DNA from 4 places in the Enterobacter sp. Taxon_2 genome. Region 1 is predicted to be linked to each of the others. Evidence: predicted binding sites of a transcription regulator. Region 1 holds the regulator's gene; each other region holds the start of a gene.
What was found. The regulator LexA, encoded in region 1, represses DNA repair genes until DNA is damaged. The targets are predictions, from matches to a motif close to TNCTGTATGTACATACAGNA.
Positions count from the first base shown of each region.

Region 2: a site for LexA is predicted at 4,462-4,481, ahead of umuD (translesion error-prone DNA polymerase V autoproteolytic subunit). Genes of this name have one in related genera too.
Region 3: a site for LexA is predicted at 2,157-2,176, ahead of sbmC (DNA gyrase inhibitor SbmC). Genes of this name have one in related genera too.
Region 4: a site for LexA is predicted at 2,819-2,838, ahead of dinB (DNA polymerase IV). Genes of this name have one in related genera too.

Region 1 is NZ_CM178024.1:308,002-313,916, forward strand. It holds gene plsB (glycerol-3-phosphate 1-O-acyltransferase PlsB) at 1-1,219, opposite strand, end outside; gene AC4IC4_RS01390 (diacylglycerol kinase) at 1,374-1,742, shown strand; gene lexA (transcriptional repressor LexA) at 1,851-2,459, shown strand; gene dinF (MATE family efflux transporter DinF) at 2,523-3,860, shown strand; gene AC4IC4_RS01405 (CsbD family protein) at 3,981-4,190, shown strand; gene zur (zinc uptake transcriptional repressor Zur) at 4,238-4,750, opposite strand; gene AC4IC4_RS01415 (cupin domain-containing protein) at 4,866-5,354, shown strand; gene AC4IC4_RS01420 (conjugal transfer protein TraF) at 5,578-5,915, shown strand, end outside.
Region 2 is NZ_CM178024.1:2,123,552-2,129,466, reverse strand. It holds gene AC4IC4_RS10100 (NAD(P)H-dependent flavin oxidoreductase) at 1-317, shown strand, start outside; gene AC4IC4_RS10095 (SDR family oxidoreductase) at 358-1,413, opposite strand; gene AC4IC4_RS10090 (LysR family transcriptional regulator) at 1,511-2,398, shown strand; gene AC4IC4_RS10085 (hypothetical protein) at 2,481-2,750, shown strand; gene umuC (translesion error-prone DNA polymerase V subunit UmuC) at 2,763-4,025, opposite strand; gene umuD (translesion error-prone DNA polymerase V autoproteolytic subunit) at 4,009-4,443, opposite strand; gene AC4IC4_RS10070 (aldo/keto reductase family oxidoreductase) at 4,603-5,469, opposite strand; gene tcp (methyl-accepting chemotaxis citrate transducer) at 5,614-5,915, shown strand, end outside.
Region 3 is NZ_CM178024.1:3,156,935-3,162,849, reverse strand. It holds gene sbcB (exodeoxyribonuclease I) at 1-707, opposite strand, end outside; gene dacD (serine-type D-Ala-D-Ala carboxypeptidase DacD) at 906-2,072, shown strand; gene sbmC (DNA gyrase inhibitor SbmC) at 2,192-2,665, shown strand; gene AC4IC4_RS15085 (FUSC family protein) at 2,758-3,816, shown strand; gene AC4IC4_RS15080 (DUF496 family protein) at 3,975-4,310, shown strand; gene AC4IC4_RS15075 (gamma-glutamylcyclotransferase family protein) at 4,358-4,693, opposite strand; tRNA gene AC4IC4_RS15070 (tRNA-Asn) at 4,747-4,822, opposite strand; gene emmdR (multidrug efflux MATE transporter EmmdR) at 4,984-5,915, shown strand, end outside.
Region 4 is NZ_CM178024.1:917,673-923,587, reverse strand. It holds gene pepD (cytosol nonspecific dipeptidase) at 209-1,666, shown strand; gene dinB (DNA polymerase IV) at 1,743-2,801, opposite strand; gene nqrM ((Na+)-NQR maturation NqrM) at 2,909-3,112, opposite strand; gene nqrF (NADH:ubiquinone reductase (Na(+)-transporting) subunit F) at 3,112-4,335, opposite strand; gene nqrE (NADH:ubiquinone reductase (Na(+)-transporting) subunit E) at 4,346-4,942, opposite strand; gene AC4IC4_RS04225 (NADH:ubiquinone reductase (Na(+)-transporting) subunit D) at 4,949-5,587, opposite strand; gene AC4IC4_RS04220 (Na(+)-translocating NADH-quinone reductase subunit C) at 5,580-5,915, opposite strand, start outside.

The sequences.
Region 1 (5,915 bases):
GGATGGTCATCGACAGCGTGCCGGTCTTAGGATCGAGCAGACGTCCGGTACGGGAACGCCCACCTTCCACGAAGTACTCCACAGAATAGCCGCGGCTGAACAGCTCGCCCAGATACTCACGGAACACGGTGGAGTAGAGCTTGTTGCCCTTGAAGGTACGACGAATAAAGAACGCGCCCAGGCGGCGGAAAATCGGGCCCGCTGGCCAGAAGTTCAGGTTGATACCGGCTGCGATGTGCGGTGGTACCAGCCCCTGATGATAGAGCACGTAGGAAAGGAGCAGGTAGTCCATGTGGCTGCGGTGGCAGGGAACATAGACAATCTCATGGCCATCATGCGCCAGCTGACGCACGCGCTCGGCGTTATGAACGTTGATGCCCTGGTAGAGACGGTTCCAGGTAAAGCCGAGAATACGATCGGACAGGCGAATCATCTCGTAAGAGAAGTTTGCTGCAATCTCTTCCATCAGCGCAATGGCGTTCTGCTGGGCTTTCTCATGCGAAATTTTCTTGCTACGCGCTTCGTCTTCGACGGCGCGGGCAATCGCTTTGGAGGCCAGCAGCTTGTTGAACAGATCCTGACGCGCCGGGAGACGCGGCCCAACGGCAGCCAGGCGCTGACGGGCGAAGTGCATACGCGCCACGCGCGCCAGTTTTTGCGCGATGATCTTGTCGGTGCCGTGCTCGTCCGCCATGCGACGCAGCGAAACGGAAGGGGAGAAACGCACAAAGCTGTCGCGCCCCAGCCAGGAGACCGCAAAGAACTTCTGGATGCCGTTAAGCATGCGCAGCGGCGGGTTCTCTTCACCTTTTTCACGTCCCGGACGACGACCAAACATCACCGATACCGGCACCATCTGCACATCCAGATCGGGGTTGCTGCGGTGCAGGTCGAGATAGTCATGGAACAGCTTGATGGACTCTTCTTTTGGCGTGTAGTAGGTAAACACGCGCGGTCCACCGTGAATGAACACATAGCGCGGCAGCAGCGTACCGTCAACTTCAAGCGGTTCAAGCGGGTCAGGTAAGTCATGCGCCAGACACTGGGCGCGAAGCGTCAGTAAGTCTGCCTTCGAGTTATAAGGCAAAACGTACATAATAGGACGTGACGTATCGAGCCCCAATTCCAGCGCGGGTTCTGCTGGGATAGACTTGCTTTTTACCAGGATGCTTAATGGTAAATTAAGTAATTTGTAGTAAATTCGTGGCCAGCCGGACATAAACGATGTAAAGCCTCTGGTTAATAATGCAATTGCGGCGCAAGGATAACAGAAAGCGCGCAAAATTTCTGTTGTTACCCGTCATACTTCAGGCTGTAGCGAAACGCGCTACAGTTCCTGTTACTGACGCTTTTTTTCATAAAAGGTTCTTTTAATGGCCAATAATACCACTGGGTTAACGCGTATCATCAAAGCCGCCGGCTATTCATGGAAAGGTTTCCGTGCCGCGTGGATCAACGAAGCCGCCTTTCGCCAGGAGGGCGTCGCCGCTATCATCGCGGTGATCGTCGCCTGTTATCTTGATGTTGATGCTATTACCCGCGTACTTCTTATCGGTTCCGTACTTCTGGTGATGATAGTGGAAATTCTTAATAGCGCTATTGAGGCCGTGGTTGATCGCATTGGTTCAGATTTCCATGAACTTTCTGGCCGCGCAAAAGACATGGGCTCTGCTGCCGTGTTGCTGGCGATTATCACTGCCGCTATCACCTGGGTCACGCTGCTTTGGTCACATTTCCGATGAGCCTCGAGGAATAATTAAGTCCCTGGTTTTTTGTGCAGTTTTTGGTTCCAAAATCGCCTTTGACTGTATATACTCACAGCATAACTGTATATACACCCAGGGGGCGGAATGAAAGCGTTAACGACCAGGCAGCAAGAGGTGTTTGATCTCATCCGGGATCATATCGGCCAGACGGGTATGCCACCCACGCGTGCGGAAATCGCGCAGCGTCTGGGCTTCCGTTCTCCGAATGCTGCCGAAGAACACCTGAAAGCGCTGGCGCGTAAGGGCGTGATTGAGATTGTCTCGGGCGCGTCGCGTGGTATCCGCCTGCTGGTGGAAGAAGAGACGGGCATTCCGCTGGTGGGACGTGTTGCCGCCGGTGAGCCTTTACTGGCACAGCAGCATATTGAAGGCCACTATCAGGTCGATCCAGCCATGTTCAAACCGAGCGCTGATTTCCTGCTGCGCGTCAGCGGCATGTCGATGAAAGACATCGGCATTCTTGACGGCGATCTGCTTGCGGTGCACAAAACGCAGGATGTGCGTAACGGCCAGGTGGTGGTCGCGCGCATTGACGACGAAGTGACCGTCAAGCGTCTGAAAAAACAGGGGAACACCGTTCAGCTACTGCCTGAAAACAACGAGTTCTCCCCGATTGTGGTCGATCTGCGCGAACACAACTTCTCTATCGAAGGACTGGCGGTTGGGGTCATTCGCAACGGCGAATGGCTGTAACCTCTTCCTGACAGGCTATGGTGCCGCTGTAGCCTGCTTCATTCTCCACACCCGGTATTTTTCATGTCACTGCTGACGGCATCCGATAAGGCATTGTGGCGTCTTGCTCTGCCGATGATCTTCTCCAATATTACCGTTCCCTTGCTGGGTCTGGTCGATACTGCCGTTATTGGCCATCTTGATTCGCCTGTCTATCTTGGCGGCGTGGCGATTGGCGCGACGGCAACCAGCTTCCTGTTTATGCTGCTGCTCTTTTTGCGTATGAGCACCACCGGGCTCACGGCACAGGCTTATGGTGCAAAAGATCCGCTGCGTCTGGCGCGCGCGCTGGTCCAGCCGCTGATCCTCGCGCTTGGCGCGGGGGCGTTAATCGTTTTATTACGTGCGCCCCTGATCGACCTTGCGCTTCATGTTGTTGGCGGCAGCGAGGCGGTACTGGCGCAGGCGCGACGTTTCCTTGAAATCCGCTGGCTCAGCGCGCCCGCGTCACTGGCTAACCTGGTTCTGCTGGGGTGGCTACTGGGCGTTCAGTACGCCCGTGCACCCGTGATTTTGCTGGTGGTGGGTAACCTGCTCAATATCGTTTTGGATGTCTGGCTGGTCATGGGTCTGCATATGAACGTGCAGGGCGCGGCGCTTGCGACGGCGATTGCCGAATACGGGACCTTTATCATTGGCCTGTGGATGGTCTGGCGCGTGCTGGCGATGCGCGGCATCTCCCTGGCGCTGCTCAAAAACGCATGGCGCGGCAATATCCGTAAGCTGCTGGCGCTTAACCGAGACATCATGCTGCGCTCGCTGCTGCTTCAGCTCTGCTTCGGGGCGCTGACGGTTTTCGGGGCTCGACTGGGGCCAGAAATCGTTGCGGTCAACGCGGTATTGATGACGCTACTGACCTTTACCGCCTACGCGCTGGACGGTTTTGCCTATGCGGTAGAAGCGCATTCCGGGCAGGCGTACGGTGCGCGCGAAAGCGGGCAACTACGGGATGTCTGGCGGGCAGCCTGCCGTCAGTCGGGACTGGTGGCGCTGGTGTTTGGCCTGGTTTACGCCTGCTTTGGTGAGCAGATCGTTGCATTGCTGACGTCTCTTCCTGCGCTGCGCGAGCTGGCGAGTCACTATCTCATCTGGCAAGTCGTCTTACCGGTGGTCGGCGTCTGGTGTTATCTGCTGGACGGCATGTTTATTGGTGCGACGCGCGGAGCGGAAATGCGTAACAGTATGGCGGTTGCAGCGGCCGGGTTTGGTCTGACGCTGCTGACGCTCCCCTGGCTGGGTAATCACGGTTTGTGGCTGGCCCTGGCCGTTTTCCTCTCGCTGCGAGGGTTGTCGCTGGCGTTTATCTGGCACCGCCACTGGCAAAACAATACCTGGTTCCCTTCACGTCACGATATATCGTGACGGTTAAAGATTCCGAATATGAAACTAACTGCCGAATCCTTAACTACAATAATTATCACGTCCAGCAGAAAAGAACGTAACGGACGTTACGACCCGACGCTTAACTAAGAGGACACGATGATGAATAAAGACGAAATCGGCGGCAACTGGAAGCAGTTCAAAGGTAAAGCGAAAGAAAAGTGGGGTAAGCTGACGGATGACGATATGACCGTCATTGAAGGTAAACGCGATCAGCTTGTCGGTAAAATTCAGGAACGTTACGGCTACGCGAAAGATCAGGCGGAAAACGAAGTCAAAGACTGGGAAACCCGTAACGACTACCGCTGGTAACGCTGAATAACCCACAGGGCGGCTCTAAGCCGCCTTTTCTTTTGCCGTTAACGCGGCTTTTTCTTCACAAGAATTGAGTGGTCGTGCTGGCACGCGTCCTGATGACGACAGGCTTCCACCTCCACGCACGCGGAACAGAGCCCGTGCGCCTCAATCACGTTATGACGCAGGGCAAACCCCATTTTCGCTGCCAGCGTATGCATAATGTCTTCCACGCCTTCTGCAGCCTCTTCTTTCACTACGCCGCAGCGGTCACAGATAAACATCGCCGATGTGTGGGTAGGCTGATCGAACAGATGGCACAGCACATAGCTGTTGGTGGATTCCACCTTGTGCACGAACCCTTGTTCAAGCAGGAAATCCAGGGCGCGATATACCGTTGGCGGCTTTGCCTGCGGCTCGCTTTCGCGCAGCAGATCGAGCAGATCGTAGGCGCTGATGGCACCCTGCTGCAGGCTCATCAGACGTAATACTTCAAGGCGCTGCGGAGTCAGGCGCACATTGCGTTGCGCGCACAGCTTTTCGGCCTGCGCTAACAGCTCTTTTGTGGACTTATCCATGTAGCACCCCGGATGTTATAGGACGGAAAACTCCCACTTTATCATGTTCTGGTAAAAACACCGAGATCCGCCAGTCTGTGCTATACCTGACCCATTACAAACCGGGAAATAAACAATGAAAAAACCTGACTGTATTCGGCACTGGCGCGACGTAGAAGGTGCGGATGATTCGACCTATCCAGATAGCGATGAGCTTTTTTCTATCGGCGCCCCGTTGGCTCGTAAGCTTGGACTCAGACGCATTGGTATCCATCATGAGCGTTTGCCGCCAGGGCGCAGAACGTCCTATCCGCATGCGGAAAGCGATGAAGAAGAGTTCATTTATGTGCTCGAAGGTTATCCAGAAGCGTGGATAAATGGCTATTTATGGAAACTTGAACCTGGCGACAGCGTGGGATTTCCTGCCGGAACCGGTATCTGCCACACCTTTATCAACAACACGGAGGAAGAGGTGCGGTTGCTGGTCGTAGGCGAGGCCAACAAGAAGCACAATCGCATCTACTATCCCCTCAACCCGGTGTATGCCGCCACGCGGGAAGATCGCTGGGTAGACCATCCCCCACAGTTTTTTGGGCCGCATGATGGAAAACCTGGGAAAAAATAATTTCCTCTTCTATAAATATTGAGGGCCGTCACAAAATATAACAGGCCGTAAGGGAGTTTTACTTAGGGATAGAAATAGCGGGTCTTTTACTACTTATTCACAGCAATAGTTCGTTCCTGTTTGGGTGATAACAGACAGGGGTTATTTCATAACAGACTATAACGGGCATACTGTGAAAAAAATTTTTAAATTTTCGGTGGTTAGCATTGCTGTCTCCTTGTTTATGGCTAATCAGGCGGGAGCAGCCAATACCTGGACAGAATCACGGAGTGACGCCATGGGCGGGACGGGCGTTGCCTCCGGGAGCTATGGCAGTGGGGCGTTAATTAACCCGGCGCTGCTGGCAAAGGCAAAACCAGACGATGATGTGACGGTCATCTTGCCAGCCGTTGGGGTGCAGGTGACGGATGAAGACAATCTTCAGGATGAGATTGATACCATCAACGACAAAATTAATCACTACAAGGATGTGGTTGATGACCTCACGCCAAGGGAGATTATCACTAATCCGTTAGGTTCCATTAATCAATTCCAGGGCGCGGCCAAAGATCTCGCCGATGA
Region 2 (5,915 bases), 1.8 Mb from region 1:
CCGAAGAAAGCCGCGTGCCGCAGGGGGTCAAAGAGAAAATTGTTGCCGCCAACGGCCTGGACTTACTGCTTTTTCGCACCGTGCCCCATTACTACCGCGCGCTTCCCGGCAAGCTGGCGGAAAAACTGGCATCGATGGATAAAGCAGGCGCAAGCAACGACGCGCTGGGCAAGGCGATGGGAGGATTACGGGGCCTGCGTCTGGGCATGCTGGAAAATAACACCGATGAAGGCTATATCGCGCTCGGCACGGGGATTGGGAACATCCGCAGCGTGAAAAGCGTGGCCGAGATCGTCAATCTGTTAGCGGTTGAGTAAGCCCTCGGCGTCCTGACGGTTATCAGGACGCCCTGTGTTCTCAGGGAATAATCCGCGCGGCTCTCAGCTGCGCAAACAGGCGGAAAAACATCTCATCGGTCGCCTGCATTTGCGTAAAGCCCGCCCTGCGCAGCTTGCTCCCGTCACCGAACATGTCGTAATCCCAGCTAAAGACAAAATCGGCAAACCGCCCGTCGCTTAGCTGCAAAATATCCGCTTCCACTAGCCGCTCTCCGGCAAGCTCGCGCCATACGCCGCGATAGTCGTTAAACAGCTGATGAAATGACAGCCTCACCGGCGGCGCAGAATCCAGTTCAAACCAGCGTGCGATGCGCGGCCACAGCTCGCTCCAGCGCCAGATATCGCCATTGTTTACGTTGAAGGCCTGATTCTGTGCCGCAGGTGACGTGGCGGCCCACAGCGTTGCCTCGGCCAGCAGCCCGGCGTCGGTATGGTCAACAATGCTGTGCCAGGTCTGTTCTGAACCGGGAAAACGCAGCGGTAAACCCAGCGCCTTACACAGGGAGGCGTACAGAGCGATGCTCAGCGCAAGATTCATGGCATTGCCCGGCACCGAGCTCCCCACCACGCCCGGCCTGATGGCATTCCAGTGCCAGCCTTTCCCCCGCTGAAACTGGCTGAGCCACGTGAGCTGCGCGGCGTTAAATTCGGCACCCGCTACGCCGGGATCGCTTTCCCGCGCCGGGGTTTTAAACGGCCCCAGATGCGCACCATAGACTTTGTAGCCCTGCATCAGGCTTACCGTCTGCAAAGTTGCCGCTGTTTCGAGGGTGCTGACCAGATTACGCAGCATGGTGACGTTCGGCTCAACCATGTCTGCCCAGTGCGCCGCGTTCGCCCAGGCGCTGTAAAAGATGTGGGTGACACCGTTCAGAGCGTGCAGCGCCCGTGCAGTGTCCTGCGCATCCAGTAAATCGACGTTCACCACGGGGATGCCGTCAGGATGAGACGCGGCATGGCGGCTAAGGCCGATCACCTCCCACTGATGTTGCAGGAGCGTATTGACCAGCTGTCTGCCGACAATGCCGCTGGCGCCCGCGACCAGGGCGACGTTGTGTTGCTGCATCTTGTTCATGGTGTTTCTCCGGAAAGGGTGACAGACGCAGTGTGATATATTATTTTTTCTGGAGATATCCCATGAAACCGATGGCACTTATAAGCAGAATCATTAAATGAATAATAAGCTCAATGCCATTTCTACCTTTCTGCGCGTCGCTGAAGCGGGCTCGTTTTCTGCGGCCGCCCGTCAGACCGGTATTAAGCAGTCCGCCGTCAGTCAACAGATCGCGGCGCTTGAGGAATCACTGGGTGTGGTACTGCTGCACCGTACGACGCGTAAGATGAAGCTGACCGAACAGGGTGAACGTTACCGGCGTGATATGCAGCTTGTGCTGGACGCCATGGGAGAAGCGGAGAGGCGTTTACATCCTGTCGATCATAGCGTTCAGGGACGCGTCCATGTCCAGTTACCGAGCGGCCTGGGGCAGATTTTTTTGCCGCATCTGCTGGCGCTGCAGCGTCTGCATCCCAAGCTGCAGCTGATGCTTTCCCTGGATGACCGCCTTGCCGATCTGGTGACGGAGGGCGTGGATGTCGCGATACGGCTGAGCAGTGAGCCCCCGCAGGCGCATGCGGCGCGCGTGCTGGGGCGTATTGAAACCAGGCTGTTTGCCGCCCCCGGCTTTCAGGCGGTACGCGCCGTCAGCGAGCTGGCGACGCTGCCACACGTGCGGTTCAGCGGCATTCCGCTGGGTGCTCCCCTGCGCCTGATGTCTGACGAGGAGACGGTCGAGGTCAACGTGAATACTGTTTTCCGTGCCAACACCAGCGACGCGCTGTTGCAGGCGCTAGAGTCCGGCATTGGTATCGGCGGCATGCAGCAGCCGCTCGTGACACGCGCGCTGCAAACCGGCACGCTGGTACCGGTGCTGCCCGACTGGCGGTTACCCGATCGCTTCCTCTATGCCGTCTATCCTGACGCCCGCTTTATTCCGCAGCGCGTCAGAAAGGTCGTCAGCGTGATTGAGCAGTTACTGCCTGAAATAATAAAGAAAAACTGATTGTTTCCGCCGTAAATCACGTGCATTTTTTAATCGCAAAGAATAGAGTGTTTTTACCGTATTCCCTCTTTCTGGAGCACGTATGCCGGATTACTGTTTTTTCCAAAAAGGCCCGAACCTCATTGCGATTGAGAGCGCAAACACCGATGCGGCCGCTCAGCTCATCGCTCAGGGGTTTGAAAAACAGTTTGAGGAGATCGGCGCTGCGGATGAAAAAGAGGCGCTTACCCGCCTTGCGGATATCCGTAAAAATAATGAGATCGATCGCCATAACTTCCTGGCCGGAGCGAGCGAAATGCCGCTGATCGGCGTGCTGGCGGCTGCGGCAACCTGGTTGATTCAAAAGAAATAACGCAACCATCCTCTACCTCGCCACCGGTAAATCCGCGTATCGCGTCGTATAGGCCGGTGACAACATTTCCCGCTTCATTGCCCACGGTTTCTCAATCCCCTGCCCGGCGAACCATATCTTCCCTTTGCCGGAGTGATTTACGCTGTCGATCATCTCCATCAGCGCCGCGCTGTTGGCGCGCAGACGATTATCGTCAAACAAATTAAGCTGGGCGACGCCGCTGCTGAAAAAATCCGCCAGCATGACCCCGGCCTTCATATAGCGATACCCGTCGAGCCATATCCGCCCCAGCGCCTCCGTGGCGGCGCGGATGATATCGCGCGAGTCATTGGTGGGCGTCATCAGGGTGACAGAAGCCTGATTGCCGTAATAAATTTCGTTGTCAGCGTGCGGGCTGGTGCGCACAAACACGCTGATAAAACGACAGTATTGATGCTCGCCGCGCAGTTTCTCTGCAGCGCGCTCCGCGTAGGCACAAATCGCCTGATGCATCTCTTCATATTGGGTAATGCGGTGTCCAAACGAACGGCTACAGATGATTTGCTGCTTCGTGGGGGTGTACTCTTCCAGGTCAAGGCAGGGCTCGCCGCGAAGCTCGCGCGCCGTGCGTTCCAGTACCACGTTGAAATGTTTGCGAATGACCCACGAGGAGGCCTCCGCCAGCTCCAGCGCCGTAGTAATCCCCATCGCGTTCAGTTTTTTCGTGATGCGCCGCCCTACCCCCCACACCTCCTCTACCGGCACCTTTGCCAGCAGTTTACGCTGCCGCTCGCGGCCTGAGAGATCGACCACGCCGCCGGTGCCCGCCCACCGCTTCGCCGCATAGTTGGCCAGCTTCGCCAGCGTTTTGGTCGGGGCAATACCGACGCCAACGGTTAAGCCCGTATTTTTATAGACCTGCGTGCGCATCTGGTGTCCGAACGCTTCCAGTGCAAGGCAGTTACCGATCCCTGAAACGTTCACGAACGCCTCGTCGATCGAGTAAATTTCTATGGCCGGAGCCAGATCCGTCAGCGTCTGCATCACCCGACTGCTGAGATCGGCATACAGCGCATAGTTCGAACTAAAGACGTAAACCCGCGACGGATAGCCCTTCTCTTTGAATTTAAAATAGGGCTCCCCCATTTTTATGCCGAACTGCTTTGCCTCCGGCGACAGTGAAATAATGCAGCCGTCGTTATTGGACACCACCACGATGGGCTTCCCCTGCAGATCGGGGCGAAATACCTTCTCGCAGGAGGCATAGAAGCTATTCACATCAACCAGCGCGAACATGTTTATGCGTTTTAAGCGTGTGGGTGACGACGCCGAAGATCTGCAGCTCCTCTTCGGACTGAAAGGTAATCGGCTGATAGCGGGCATTATGCGGCAGAAGTCTCAGAACCGGGCGGGTCTGTAGCTCTTTCACCGTAAACTCACCGGCGACCGACGCCACGACGATGTCCCCATGTTCGGCATTTAACGAACGATCGACCACCAGCAGATCGCCGTCACCGATCCCCGCGCCAATCATGGAGTCTCCACTCACCTTGATAAAATAGGTCGCACTGGGGTGTCTCACTGCCAACCGGTTAAGATCGAGACGATCTTCCACATAGTCCTGCGCCGGACTGGGGAAGCCACAGGCTACACGCTCTGCAAACAACGGTAATTCAATAGATTGGTTTGGATGATAAGAAAAGAGAGTGTCCATAATGCCTTTCTCGCCAGATACTGTATGTAAATACAGTATTACGGATTATGGCCAGGGATCAAGGTCATTTCCGGAGGCGAACCCAAACGCGTTGAAGTGTCAGAAGATTTAAAACGCGCAAAGCCCGGAAGCGCCCTTCCGGCTTTGCGCCTGTGACGATCAGTCCATCAGCGTACTCAATGTTTCCAGTGCGTCAGGCGGCAGCTGCAGTTCCCCTGCCGCGAGGTTTTGCCGCAGATGCGCCACGGAAGAGGTGCCTGGGATCAGCAGGATATTTGGGGAACGCTGCAGCAGCCATGCCAGCGCAACCTGCATTGGCGTTGCGCCCAGCGAGTCGGCGACAGCCTGCAGCCCGGAAGATTGCAGCGGCGTAAAGCCGCCCAGCGGGAAGAACGGTACATACGCAATCCCCTGCTGCGCCAGCAGATCCACCAGCGCGTCGTCACCCCGGTTCACAATGTTGTACATGTTCTGCACGCACACCACCGGCACCAGCTTCCGGGCTTCCGCAACCTGGGTTGCCGTGACGTTGCTCAGGCCAATATGCCGCACCAGCCCCTGCTGCTGTAATTCGGCAAGGGTGGAAAGCGGTTCAGCAATTGACCCTTCCGCCGGCCCGTGTGCGCTAAACATGATTCGCAGATTCACCACGTCCAGCACGTCCAGCTGCAGATTACGCAGGTTGTCATGCACCGCCTGCGTCAGTTCCTGCGCGGAAAAGGCCGGCAGCCAGGCGCCTTTGTCATCGCGACGGGCGCCGATCTTGGTGACGAGCGTCAGATCGTCCCGGTACGGGTGAAGCGCCTCGCGGATCAGCTGGTTAGTGACATGAGGGCCGTAAAAATCACTGGTATCAATGTGGTTCACCCCCGCCGCCACCGCTTCGCGCAGCACGTCCAGCGCGGCCTGCTTATCCTTCGGCGGCCCAAAGACGCCAGGCCCGGCCAGCTGCATCGCGCCGTAGCCCAGCCGTTTCACCGTCCGCGTCCCGAGCGCGTACGTCCCACTTTTATCAATGCTGCTCATGTTGACCTTCCTCATAAAAATGATCCGGATTTACAACAGGTTCCCTCAGGGAGCCCTTAGTTAAGCGCGAGTTAAATTAAAGTTTAAATTCTATACGACGATAGTATTGGTGTACCTCTGCATCCTTTCTAACGGACGACCGCTATGCTGAAAAATCTGCACGTGATTACCGGTATTATCTTTGCCCTCACCATATTCTGTCTGCTGCAAGTTGTCACGGGAGGGTTGTTCTACTCTGCCGTCAGTAACGATCGCCATAACTTCCAGAACTCCGGCGTGCTCAATGCCCAGCAGGAAAGCCTGAGCGACAGCGTGAACACGCTGGTGAAAACGCGCGTCACCGTCACCCGCGTGGCGATCCGCTATCTGAAAAACCAGCGTGACCCGGCTTCCCTGGCGGCGATCAATAAGCTGCTTGGCACCGCAGGCGACTCGCTGGCAAAAGC
Region 3 (5,915 bases), 2.0 Mb from region 1:
GAAATATGCACCAGCGGCTTCATCTGCGGCACATCAATCAGCGTGGTCAACTTCTGTTTACTGCGGTGGCTCAGCAGATACTCGAACAGTCGTGGCTGCGCGCTTTTCACCAGCTTCGCCATGGCAATGGTGGCATAGACGTCCGCCATCGCGTCGTGGGCATTGCTGTGCTCAATACCGTTGGCGCGGGTCAGGTGTTCCAGCCGGAAGCTGGTCAGCCCTTCCTCATTTTCCGGCCAGTTAATGCCTTCGGGACGCAGGGCGTAGCAGGCGCGCATGATGTCGAGCAAATCCCAGCGCGAATTGCGGTTCTGCCAGCTCCAGGCATAGGGATCGTAGAAGTTACGATAGAAGATATTGCGCGTCACTTCGTCATCGAAGCGGATGTTGTTGTAACCGACCACGCAGGTATTGGGGACGGTAAACAGGTCGTGGATGCGTCGGGCGAATTCTGCCTCGTTAACGCCTTTTTCCCGCGCTTCCTGAGGAGTGATCCCGGTGACCATCACCGCGCCGGGCTGCGGCAGGTAGTCATCCGCAGGCTTGCAGTAAAAGACCTCTGGCTCGCCAATGATGTTGAATTCGTCGTCGGTACGGATGGCGGCAAACTGCGCCGGTCGGTCCAGCGCCGGGTGAGTGCCAAAGGTTTCATAGTCATGAAATAAAAAAGTCGGGCGAGCGGCAGAGTCAGACACCAGTAATACCATCCTGTTAAAAAATGACGTCACTATGGTAAACGATCGTGCGGTCGAGACCGAATAAAAAGCACCTCCACGTTGCAGATTTGCGCGCCAGCTTCAGAGAAAAATCTGCGTTCTGTCACATTTTTTTGCAATTAAGCCAGGTAACGACATCAGAACTCCCGTAAAAAGGTCATCGATTTTTAATGACCTGAGGATATACCGTTGAAACGCCGTCTGTTTATTGCTGTTTCTTTACTCGCTTCGAGTGTCTCATCTGCTTTTGCGGCCGAACCACTGGATTTTTCGCCGCAGCCTCCGGCCATTCAGGCTGGCTCCTGGGTGCTGATGGATTACACGACTGGTCAGATCTTAACGGCGGGCAACGAACATCAACAACGCAATCCGGCGAGCCTGACCAAGCTGATGACGGGGTATGTGGTTGATCGGGCCATTGATAGCCACCGCATTACCCCGGACGACATCGTCACCGTAGGGCGCGATGCCTGGGCAAAAGGGAACCCGGTGTTTGACGGTTCATCGCTGATGTTCCTGAAAGAAGGCGATCGCGTCTCCGTGCGCGACTTAAGCCGCGGCCTGATTGTCGACTCTGGCAACGACGCCTGCGTGGCGCTGGCCGATCACGTGGCGGGCGGTCAGCCGCAGTTTGTGAAGATGATGAACGACTACGTGCAGAAGCTGAACCTGCGCGATACGCATTTTGAAACCGTCCACGGGCTGGATGCGCCGGGCCAGCACAGCTCGGCCTATGACCTGGCCGTACTCTCCCGCGCCATCATCCACGGTGAGCCCGAGTTTTATCATATGTACAGCGAAAAGAGCCTGACCTGGAACGGGATCACCCAGCAAAACCGTAACGGCCTGCTGTGGGATAAAACCATGAACGTGGACGGGCTGAAAACAGGGCATACCTCGGGGGCGGGTTTTAACCTGATTGCGTCTGCCGTTGACGGCCAGCGCCGGTTAATCGCGGTAGTGATGGGGGCGGACAGTCCGAAAGGGCGCGAAGACCAGGCCCGGAAACTGCTGCACTGGGGGCAGCAGAATTTCGATACGGTGCAGATCCTGCATAGCGGTAAAAAAGTGGGGACAGAGCGGATCTGGTACGGCGATAAGGAGCAGGTGAAACTGGGCACCGACCAGGACTTCTGGCTGGCCCTGCCGAAAGCGGAAGTGCCTAACATCAAAGCCAAATACGTACTGGATAAAAAAGAGCTGGAAGCGCCGATCGCCGCGCACCAGCGGGTCGGGGAGATCCAGCTCTACGACCGCGACAAAGTGGTGGCGCACTGGCCGCTGGTGACGCTGGAAGCCGTTGATAAAGGCGGCCTGTTCTCTCGGCTGAGCGATTATCTGCACCACACGCTCTAACGGCAGATGAGCAGACTGGCAGGGTTGCGAGTCTGCTCACATAATAAACACTCCTCGTTTGCTGATAATAGTAATCCGGTTTTATAGTGTATAAATATACAGCAATAAGCGGAGGCAGCATGGACTACAGCATTAAGCAGCAACAGAAACGTAAGATTGCCGGTTTTCATTTGGTCGGACCGTGGGAACAAACGGTAAAACAAGGCTTTGAACAGCTGGTGATGTGGGTCGATGGGCGTCACATTGAGCCGCTGGAGTGGGTTGCAGTTTACTACGATAACCCGGATGAAGTCCCGCCAGAAAAACTGCGCTGTGATACGGCCGTTACGGTACCGGATGATTTCGTTATCCCGGAAAACAGCGAAGGCGTCATGATGACGGAAATCGCGGCCGGGGATTATGCCGTGGCGACGGCGCGCGTGGAAAACTACGACTTCGCCACGCCGTGGTATCAGTTCTTCAATTCCCTGCTGCAGGACAATAAGTACCAGATGGCGCTCAAACCTTGCTTCGAACGCTATCTCAATGACGGCAATGCGGACGGTTACTGGGATATCGAAATGTATATCGCGGTAGAGCATAAAACGGTTTAAGCCTGCTAAGTGAAGGGTTTTTCAGCCGGGAGCGATCCGCCCGGCTGAAAACACAGTACAATTGTGATTTGCCGTGTAGCTGGAGAGCGGGTGTGCGTCCCGACAAATCATTAACCCCTTTTGAAATTCGGTTGTACAAACACTACCGCGTGGTGCATGGATGCCGCATCGCGCTGGCTTTCGTGCTGACGTTTGTACTGGTGCGTTTATTGGATGTTCCGGAAGGGACGTGGCCGCTGATCACGCTAGTGGTGGTGATGGGGCCCATCTCGTTTTGGGGGAACGTTGTTCCGCGCGCCCTGGAGCGCATTGGCGGGACCGTGTTAGGTTCGGCTCTGGGGCTTATCGCCCTCAAGCTGGAGCTTATCTCGTTTCCGGTGATGCTGGCATGGTGCGGTGCCGCCATGTTCCTGTGCGGCTGGCTGGCGTTGGGTAAAAAGCCGTATCAGGCGCTGCTGATCGGTATTACGCTCGCGGTGGTGGTCGGTGCGCCCGCCGGGGATATGACCACGGCGCTGTGGCGAAGCGGGGATGTCATCCTGGGTTCACTGCTGGCGATGCTCTTCACCGGTATCTGGCCGCAGCGTGCTTTTCTGCACTGGCGTATTCAGATGGCCAGCTACGTCACCGCGTTTAACCGCGTCTATCAAGCCGGTTTTTCCCCGAATCTGGTTGAACGCCCGCGCCTGGAAAAGCACCTGCAGACCATCCTTAACGACGTGGTCAAAATGCGAGGCCTGATCACGCCCGCCAGCAAAGAAACCCATATTCAGAAATCAATTTTCGAAGCTATCCAGACGGTAAGCCGCAATCTGGTCTGCATGCTTGAGCTGCAAATCAACGCCCACTGGGCCACGCGCCCCAGCCATCTGTTGATGCTTAACGCGCAGACCCTCAAAGAGACCCAGCAGATGACGCAGCAAACGCTGTTGACCATCGCTCATGCGCTCTATGAAGGGAACCCGCAGCCGATACTGGCCAACAGCGAGCGACTGAACGAGATCGTCGCGGAGCTGAAGCAGTTAATCAATGAACGCCAGAGCGATAACGTGGCGGAAACGCCTATTCATGGCTACGTCTGGCTGAGTATGGAACTGGCGCGGCAGCTTGAGCTGTTATCGCACCTGATTTGCCGGGCGCTGCGCAAATAAAAGACGTATGTGACGGCTGCTGCTTCGATTCAGCAGCAATTGGGGTTATGATAGCTTTAAACGATATACTCATTGTCATTCGCAGCCGCTGTCAGTAAGGTTATTGTTACAACGGTTGCCTTAACGAATCCGAATCTCACATTATCAGGGGTGTAAAAATGGAAACTACCAAGCCTTCGTTCCAGGATGTTCTGGAATTCGTCCGCCTGTTCCGCCGCAAAAACAAACTGCAGCGTGAAATCCAGGACGTTGAGAAGAAGATCCGTGACAACCAGAAACGTGTTCTGCTGCTCGACAACCTGAGCGACTACATCAAGCCAGGCATGAGCGTTGAAGCTATTCAGGGCATCATCGCCAGCATGAAGAGCGACTATGAAGACCGTGTTGATGACTACATCATCAAAAACGCTGAGCTGTCCAAAGAGCGTCGCGACATCTCCAAGAAGCTGAAAGTGATGGGCGAAATCAAAAACGGCGAAGCAAAAAGCGAGTAATCGCAGCAAATAGTGAAAAAGGCTCTCTGGTGACAGAGAGCCTTTTTTTATGACGCAGAATGGGGCTGTAGCTGATAAATCCAGGCCTGGACCTGCTTGCCTTCAGCAGTGGTCACCGTGACCTCAACCCGATCGTAGCCGTCTTCAAACTCATCCAGCATTGGCCAGTGTGCGGCAAGGCTATCAGAGATAAACAGATAACCTTCGACGCGGGGGCCATCGGGGTGGAGCACGATCCCCGGGAAGTCTGCCGCAGCGCCCCAGCCGCGTTCGTAAAACGTACCGGATACGGAACCGGTCAGCCATTCGCCGCCAATGTTTTCAAGAATATGCGCATTTGAGTGGCCCGGGCGCAGCGTGCCGTAGACAAACAGAGCGTTCATTTTCCCTCATCCGCAAAGCAAAAAGCCTGCTTTAAAAGCAGGCTTTTCAAATTTGGCTCCTCTGACTGGACTCGAACCAGTGACATACGGATTAACAGTCCGCCGTTCTACCGACTGAACTACAGAGGAATCGTTGTGGAGGCTTATCTTAGCGGCGAAAAAAGTTTTGTCAAACCTGATCTTAGGGAAAATCGACTGATTGCTGATTCTGTCGTCAGTTTGTTGTAATTCCACACATCTTTTTCCGGAAAATACTTTGCAGGATGAGCATTTCTCCCCCATCATTTGAAATGGAGTTTCAACTTTTCTCGCTAAGGTCCATTTTGAACGTTACTGCCTCCTTACGCCAGGCGATCGTGCGCACGCCATGGTATGCAAAACGTAAAAGCTATCGGGTTCTCTTCTGGCGTGAAATCACCCCTCTTGCCGTGCCTATCTTCCTGGAAAATACCTGCGTTTTGCTGATGGGGGTCCTGAGCACTTTCCTGGTGAGCTGGCTGGGGAAAGAGGCGATGGCCGGGGTGGGGCTGGCGGACAGCTTTAACATGGTGGTGATCTCGTTCTTTGCCGCCATAGACCTCGGGACGACGGTGGTGGTGGCCTTTAGCCTCGGCAAGCTTGACCCCAAACGTGCACGCGAGGCGGCCCGCCAGTCGCTGATGATCATGACCATTTTTTCGATTGTTCTGGCGGCGGTAATCCACTATTTCGGCAAAGAGATTATCGACTTTGTCGCCGGGGAGGCCACGAATGAGGTTAAAGACCTGGCGCTGACCTATCTTGAGATGACCGTCATCAGCTATCCGGCGGCGGCCATCGCCCTGATTGGTAGCGGTGCGCTGCGCGGGGCGGGCAACACCAAAATTCCGCTGCTGATCAACGGCGGAATGAATATCCTGAATATCATTATCAGCAGCGTGCTGATCTACGGTGTGTTCTCGTGGGACGGGCTGGGGTTCGTCGGCGCCGGACTGGGGCTGACCATTTCACGCTATATCGGTGCGGCTGCCATCGTCGGGGTGCTGATGGCGGGGATCACTCCCTCGCTACGTCTGACGCTGAAAAGTTATTTCCGCCCCTTTAATTTCGCCATTATCTGGGAAGTGATGGGGATCGGCATTCCTGCAAGCATTGAGTCGGTGTTGTTTAACGGCGGGAAATTGCTGACGCAGATGTTTGTCGCCGGGATGGGCACCGACGTGATCGCCGGTAACTTCATCGC
Region 4 (5,915 bases), 610 kb from region 1:
ATAGGTTGCGCGAGATTATAGAGATCTGGCGCACTAAAAACCAGTGTTTAGCGCCCTCTGCCTGTGTTTTTACATGCTTTATGCTACCAGCCAGCAGAGAAAGTGGTATTCTCAGTTTCATCTCGCAAGCCTGACTTGTGGTAACTATTAACCTGCTAACCCTGTGACCTGCAACCCTGTTTGCAGCGCCTCGACAAGGAGACTTATCGTGTCTGAACTGTCTCAACTATCTCCGCAGCCGCTGTGGGATATTTTTGCCAAAATCTGCTCCATTCCACACCCTTCCTACCATGAAGAACAGCTTGCCGAACATATTATGGGCTGGGCGAAGGAAAAAGGTCTGCATGCTGAACGCGACCAGGTTGGCAACATTCTGATCCGCAAACCCGCCACCGCAGGCATGGAAAACCGCAAACCGGTTGTGCTGCAGGCGCACCTGGACATGGTGCCACAGAAGAACAACGACACCGTTCACGACTTCACCAAAGACCCAATCCAGCCGTACATCGACGGCGACTGGGTGAAAGCACGCGGCACCACCCTGGGCGCGGATAACGGCATCGGTATGGCCTCTGCGCTGGCGGTACTGGCTGACGACAGCGTTGAGCACGGTCCACTGGAAGTGCTGCTGACCATGACCGAAGAAGCGGGCATGGACGGCGCGTTCGGTCTGCAGGCGAACTGGCTGCAGGCGGATATCCTGATCAACACCGACTCTGAAGAAGAAGGTGAGATCTACATGGGCTGCGCGGGCGGGATTGATTTCATCTCTACCCTGCCGCTGTCACGCGAAGCGATTCCTGCCGGTTTCCAGACCTTCAAGCTGACGCTGAAAGGGCTGAAGGGCGGCCACTCCGGCGGCGATATTCACCTGGGTTTGGGCAACGCCAACAAGCTGCTGGCGCGCTTCCTGGCAGGCCATGCGGCTGAGCTGGATCTGCGTCTGGTTGATTTCAACGGCGGTACCCTGCGCAACGCGATCCCACGCGAAGCCTTCGCCACAGTGGCAGTACCGGCGGCAAAAGCGGACGAGCTGAAAAAACTCTCCACCGTATACCTGGATATCCTGAAAAACGAACTGTCAGCGAAAGAGAAGAACCTGACCGTGGTGCTGGAATCCGTCTCCACGGATAAAGCCGCGCTGACCGCGAAGTCTCGTGACAACTTCGTTCAGCTGCTGAACGCGACGCCAAACGGCGTGATCCGCAACTCTGACGTGGCGAAAGGCGTGGTGGAAACCTCGCTGAACGTGGGCGTGGTGACCATGAGCGACGACAGCGCGGAAATCATCTGCCTGATCCGCTCCCTTATCGACAGCGGTAAAGAGTACGTGGTGAGCATGCTGGAATCGCTGGGTACGCTGGCGGGAGCAAAAACCTCTGCCAAAGGCAGCTACCCGGGCTGGCAGCCGGATGCAAGTTCTCCGGTGATGGCGCTGGTGCGTGAAACCTATCAGCGTCTGTTCAACAGCACCCCGAACATTCAGGTGATCCACGCCGGTCTGGAATGCGGTCTGTTCAAGAAGCCGTATCCGGACATGGACATGGTATCTATCGGGCCAACCATTACCGGTCCGCACTCGCCGGATGAGCAGGTTCATATCGAAAGCGTTGGTCACTACTGGACGCTGCTGACTGAACTGCTGAAAGCGATCCCCGTTAAGTAATACCCTCACCCTAGCCCTCTCCCAAAGGGAGAGGGTGAACAACGTAGGCCCGGTAAGCGTAGCGCACCGGGCTTTTTTACAATCCTAATACCAGCTGTCGCTCTAACTGCGGATCCAGCAGCGTGACGTGCAATCCCACCAGCCTTACTCCTCGCCCGCCTCGTCTTTCTTCCCATGCCTTTTTTGCCGTCGCGATAAGATCGTCTTTATTCAGTCGCGGCCAGACGTGTTCCTGCGTGGTCTGCTGGAAGTCATTGAATTTTAATTTGATACCCTGACGGGCAATCAGCAGGTCCGGCTTCACCTTGCTTAAGCGTCGCTCCAGCTCCGGGTAAAGCTGTTCCGTAATTATGGTTTCGCATTCGGACCAGTCATGAATATCTTCAATGAGGGTGCGCTCAACGCCGACGGATTTCCGCAGCCGTTCGCTGTTCACATCGCGATCGTCAATCCCCTGGCTGCGCTCCCACAGCACGCGGCCAAACTTCCCGAAGCGCTTGAGCAGCATGGCGAGGTCGCTTCGCTGCACGTCTTCGCAGGTCCGTAGCCCCATGCTTTCCAGCTTTGCGGCGGAGACTTTCCCGACGCCGGGGATTTTACCGAGCGGTAGCGTTTTCAAAAACGCAGGCACCTCTTCCGGCGTGATGACGTACTGGCCGTTGGGCTTATTTAAATCCGAAGCGATTTTGGCAAGGAATTTAACGGGCGCCACACCCGCCGATGCCGTCAGATTCAGCTCGTTGAAAATCGTCTGGCGGATCTCCTGCGCCATCAGCGTGGCGGAGCCGTGGCAGTGCACGCTGTCGGTCACATCCAGATAGGCTTCGTCCAGCGACAGCGGCTCTATTAGAGAGGTATAGCGGGAGAAGATTTCCCGAATATGAAGGGAAGCCTCTTTATAGGCGTCGAACCGCCCGGGCAGAAGCGTGAGATGAGGGCAAAGCTTTAAGGCCATCGCCGTCGGCATGGCGCTGCGCACGCCAAATTTGCGCGCAGGATAGTTGGCGGTGCTGATGACACCACGCTGAACGCGGCTGCCACCAATGGCGATGGGAATATCCCGCAGCGCCGGGTTGTCACGCATCTCCACTGCGGCAAAAAAGCAGTCCATATCGACATGGATTATTTTGCGCATAGTAAGCCCTCACTCATTACTGGATAAGTATACAGTAAATAAATGAGGATTGAGAAGTGTGCGTGGGAATTGTCGGGTGGCGGCTTCGCCTTACCCGACCTGGCAGATTAAATAATGCGCTGCTGCTCGCGCGCCATGCGTTTTTTGCGGGCGTCGCACGGTTCCGGGCAGTCGCACACCTTTTCCATCCCAATGGAGGAAATACCGCCGCAGCTGCCCTGAATGCTTTTCCGCTTAACGATCCAGCCTAACGACATGCCGAAGATGACAAGCACAAAAACCACAAAGGTTGCCAGAAACGTCAGCATCATCAGCCTCCAAAGTCATCAAGCATGATGTTCTCATCTTCAACGCCGAGATCTTTCAGCATCTTAATCACGGCGGCGTTCATAATCGGCGGACCACACATATAGAACTCGCAGTCCTCGGGCGCCGGGTGCTGTTTGAGATAGTTGTCATACAGCACGTTGTGGATGAACCCCGTATAGCCCGTCCAGTTATCTTCCGGCTGCGGATCGGAGAGCGCCACATGGAAGGTAAAGTTCGGGTTTTCACGCGCCAGCTGTTCAAACTCGTCGTCATAGAACATTTCGCGCAGCGAACGCGCCCCGTACCAGAAGCTGATTTTACGCTTGCTGCCGAGCCGCTTGAGCTGGTCAAAAATGTGCGAGCGCATCGGGGCCATACCGGCACCGCCGCCGATAAAGACCATTTCCGCGTCGGTATCTTTCGCGAAGAACTCCCCGAACGGACCGGAGATGGTCACCTTATCTCCCGGCTTCAGAGACCAGATGTATGACGACATCACGCCCGGCGGTGCATTCGACACATTCGGTGGCGGCGTGGCGATACGCACGTTGAGCATGATAATGCCCTTCTCTTCCGGATAGTTAGCCATCGAGTAAGCGCGCAGCGTCGGCTCTTTTACCTCGGATACAAAGCGGAAGAGATTGAATTTATCCCAATCGGCCCGGTACTCCTCAGGCACGTCGAAGTCCGCATAGGCCACGGTATGCTCAGGACACTCAATCTGAATGTATCCCCCGGCGCGGAACGGAACATCTTCCCCTTCCGGTACCCGCAGCTTCAGCTCTTTAATAAAGGTGGCTTTGTTATCATTAGAGATAACCTCGCACTCCCATTTTTTAACGCCGAAGATCTCTTCCGGCAGCTCAATTTTCATGTTCTGGCGCACCGCGACCTGGCAGGCCAGACGGCAGCCCTCTTTTGCCTCACGCTTAGTGATATGCGCCAGCTCGGTGGGCAGAATATCGCCACCGCCCTCTTTTACCGTCACGCGGCACTGCCCGCAGGAGCCGCCGCCGCCGCAGGCTGAGGAGACAAAAATACCGTTACCGGAGAGCGTGTTGAGCAGTTTATCTCCCGCAGGCGTGCGGATCTGATTCTGCGGATCGTCGTTAATATCAATCACCACGTCGCCGGAATTCACCAGCTTCGCCCGCGCCGCCAGAATGAGTCCTGACAGCACCAGTACAATCAGCGTGAACATCACCACGCCAAGGATAATTTCCATCTGTTAGCCCTTATAGCTGCACACCGGAGAAGGACATAAAGCCCAGCGCCATCAGCCCGGTGGTGATAAAGGTGATCCCTAAGCCACGCAGACCCGCAGGCACGTTGGCATATTTCATTTTCTCGCGGATCCCCGCCATGGTGACAATCGCCAGCATCCAGCCGATGCCGGAACCAAAACCGTACACCACGGATTCACTGAAGTTGTAATCACGCTGAACCATAAACGAGACGCCACCAAAGATGGCGCAGTTCACCGCGATCAGCGGCAGGAAGATCCCTAGCGCGTTGTACAGCGACGGGAAGTACTTATCGAGGATCATTTCGAGGATTTGCACCAGCGCTGCGATCACCCCGATAAAGGTGATGAAGTTCAGGAAGCTGAGATCAACCCCTTCCACCAGCGCGCCGTCCCGCAGCACGAAGTTGTACACCAGATTGTTAATCGGAACCGACAGCCCCAACACAACGGTGACCGCCACGCCCAGCCCAAATGCCGTGGAGACCTTTTTAGACACAGCAAGGAACGTGCACATGCCGAGGAAAAACGCGAGCGCCATGTTTTCAACAAACACCGCGCGCACAAACAAACTCAGGTAATGAGCCATCGTCGGTTACTCCTTTTCCTGCTGTTCTGGCTTCAGCGTACGAATCAGCCAGATCAGCAAACCGATAATGAAGAATGCGCTAGGGGCCAGCAGGAACAGGCCGTTTGGCAGATACCAGCCGCCGTTTTGCACCGTGTCCAGCACCGTGATGCCAAACAGCTTGCCGCTGCCAATCAGCTCGCGCAGGAACCCTACGGTCAGCAGGATCGCGCCGTAGCCCAGGCCGTTGCCGATACCGTCCATAAAGCTCGCCAGCGGCGGCATTTTCATGGCGTAGGCTTCCGCACGCCCCATGACAATACAGTTGGTGATAATCAGCCCGACAAACACCGAGAGCTGTTTGGAGGTTTCATAGGCGAAGGCGCGCAGCAGCTGATCGACCACGATCACCAGCGAGGCGATGATCGCCATCTGCACGATGATCCTCACGCTGTTGGGAATGTGGTGGCGGATCATCGAGATAAACATGCTCGAAAACGCCGTGACCAGCGTGACGGCCAGCGTCATCACCACCGCCGTTTCCAGCTTGGTCGTTACCGCCAGAGCTGAACAGACGCCCAGCACCTGCAGCGTGATCGGGTTATTGGCGAGCAGTGGGCCAATGAGCACCTTTTTCACTTCTTTCAGTTCATCGGTATCAGCCATTGTTCAGCGCTCCTTCACGTACGTTTTTCAGGAAAGGACCAAAGCCCAGCTCGCCCATCCAGAAATCAAAACTGTGCTGCACCCCGTTTGAGGTGAGCGTGGCGCCGGAAAGCCCGTCGACGGCGTAGTCGTCACCGGGACGTGCCGCCCCTTTCATCACCTTCAGCGCAGGCAGACCGTTATCGTCGAGCACTTTCTTGCCGACAAACTGTGCCCGCCAGTTAGGGTTTTCCACTTCACCGCCCAGCCCCGGCGTTTCGCCCTGGTCGTAATACGTAATGCCTTTGACCGTGCGGCCATCCGTATCCAGGGCCACAAAGGCATACAT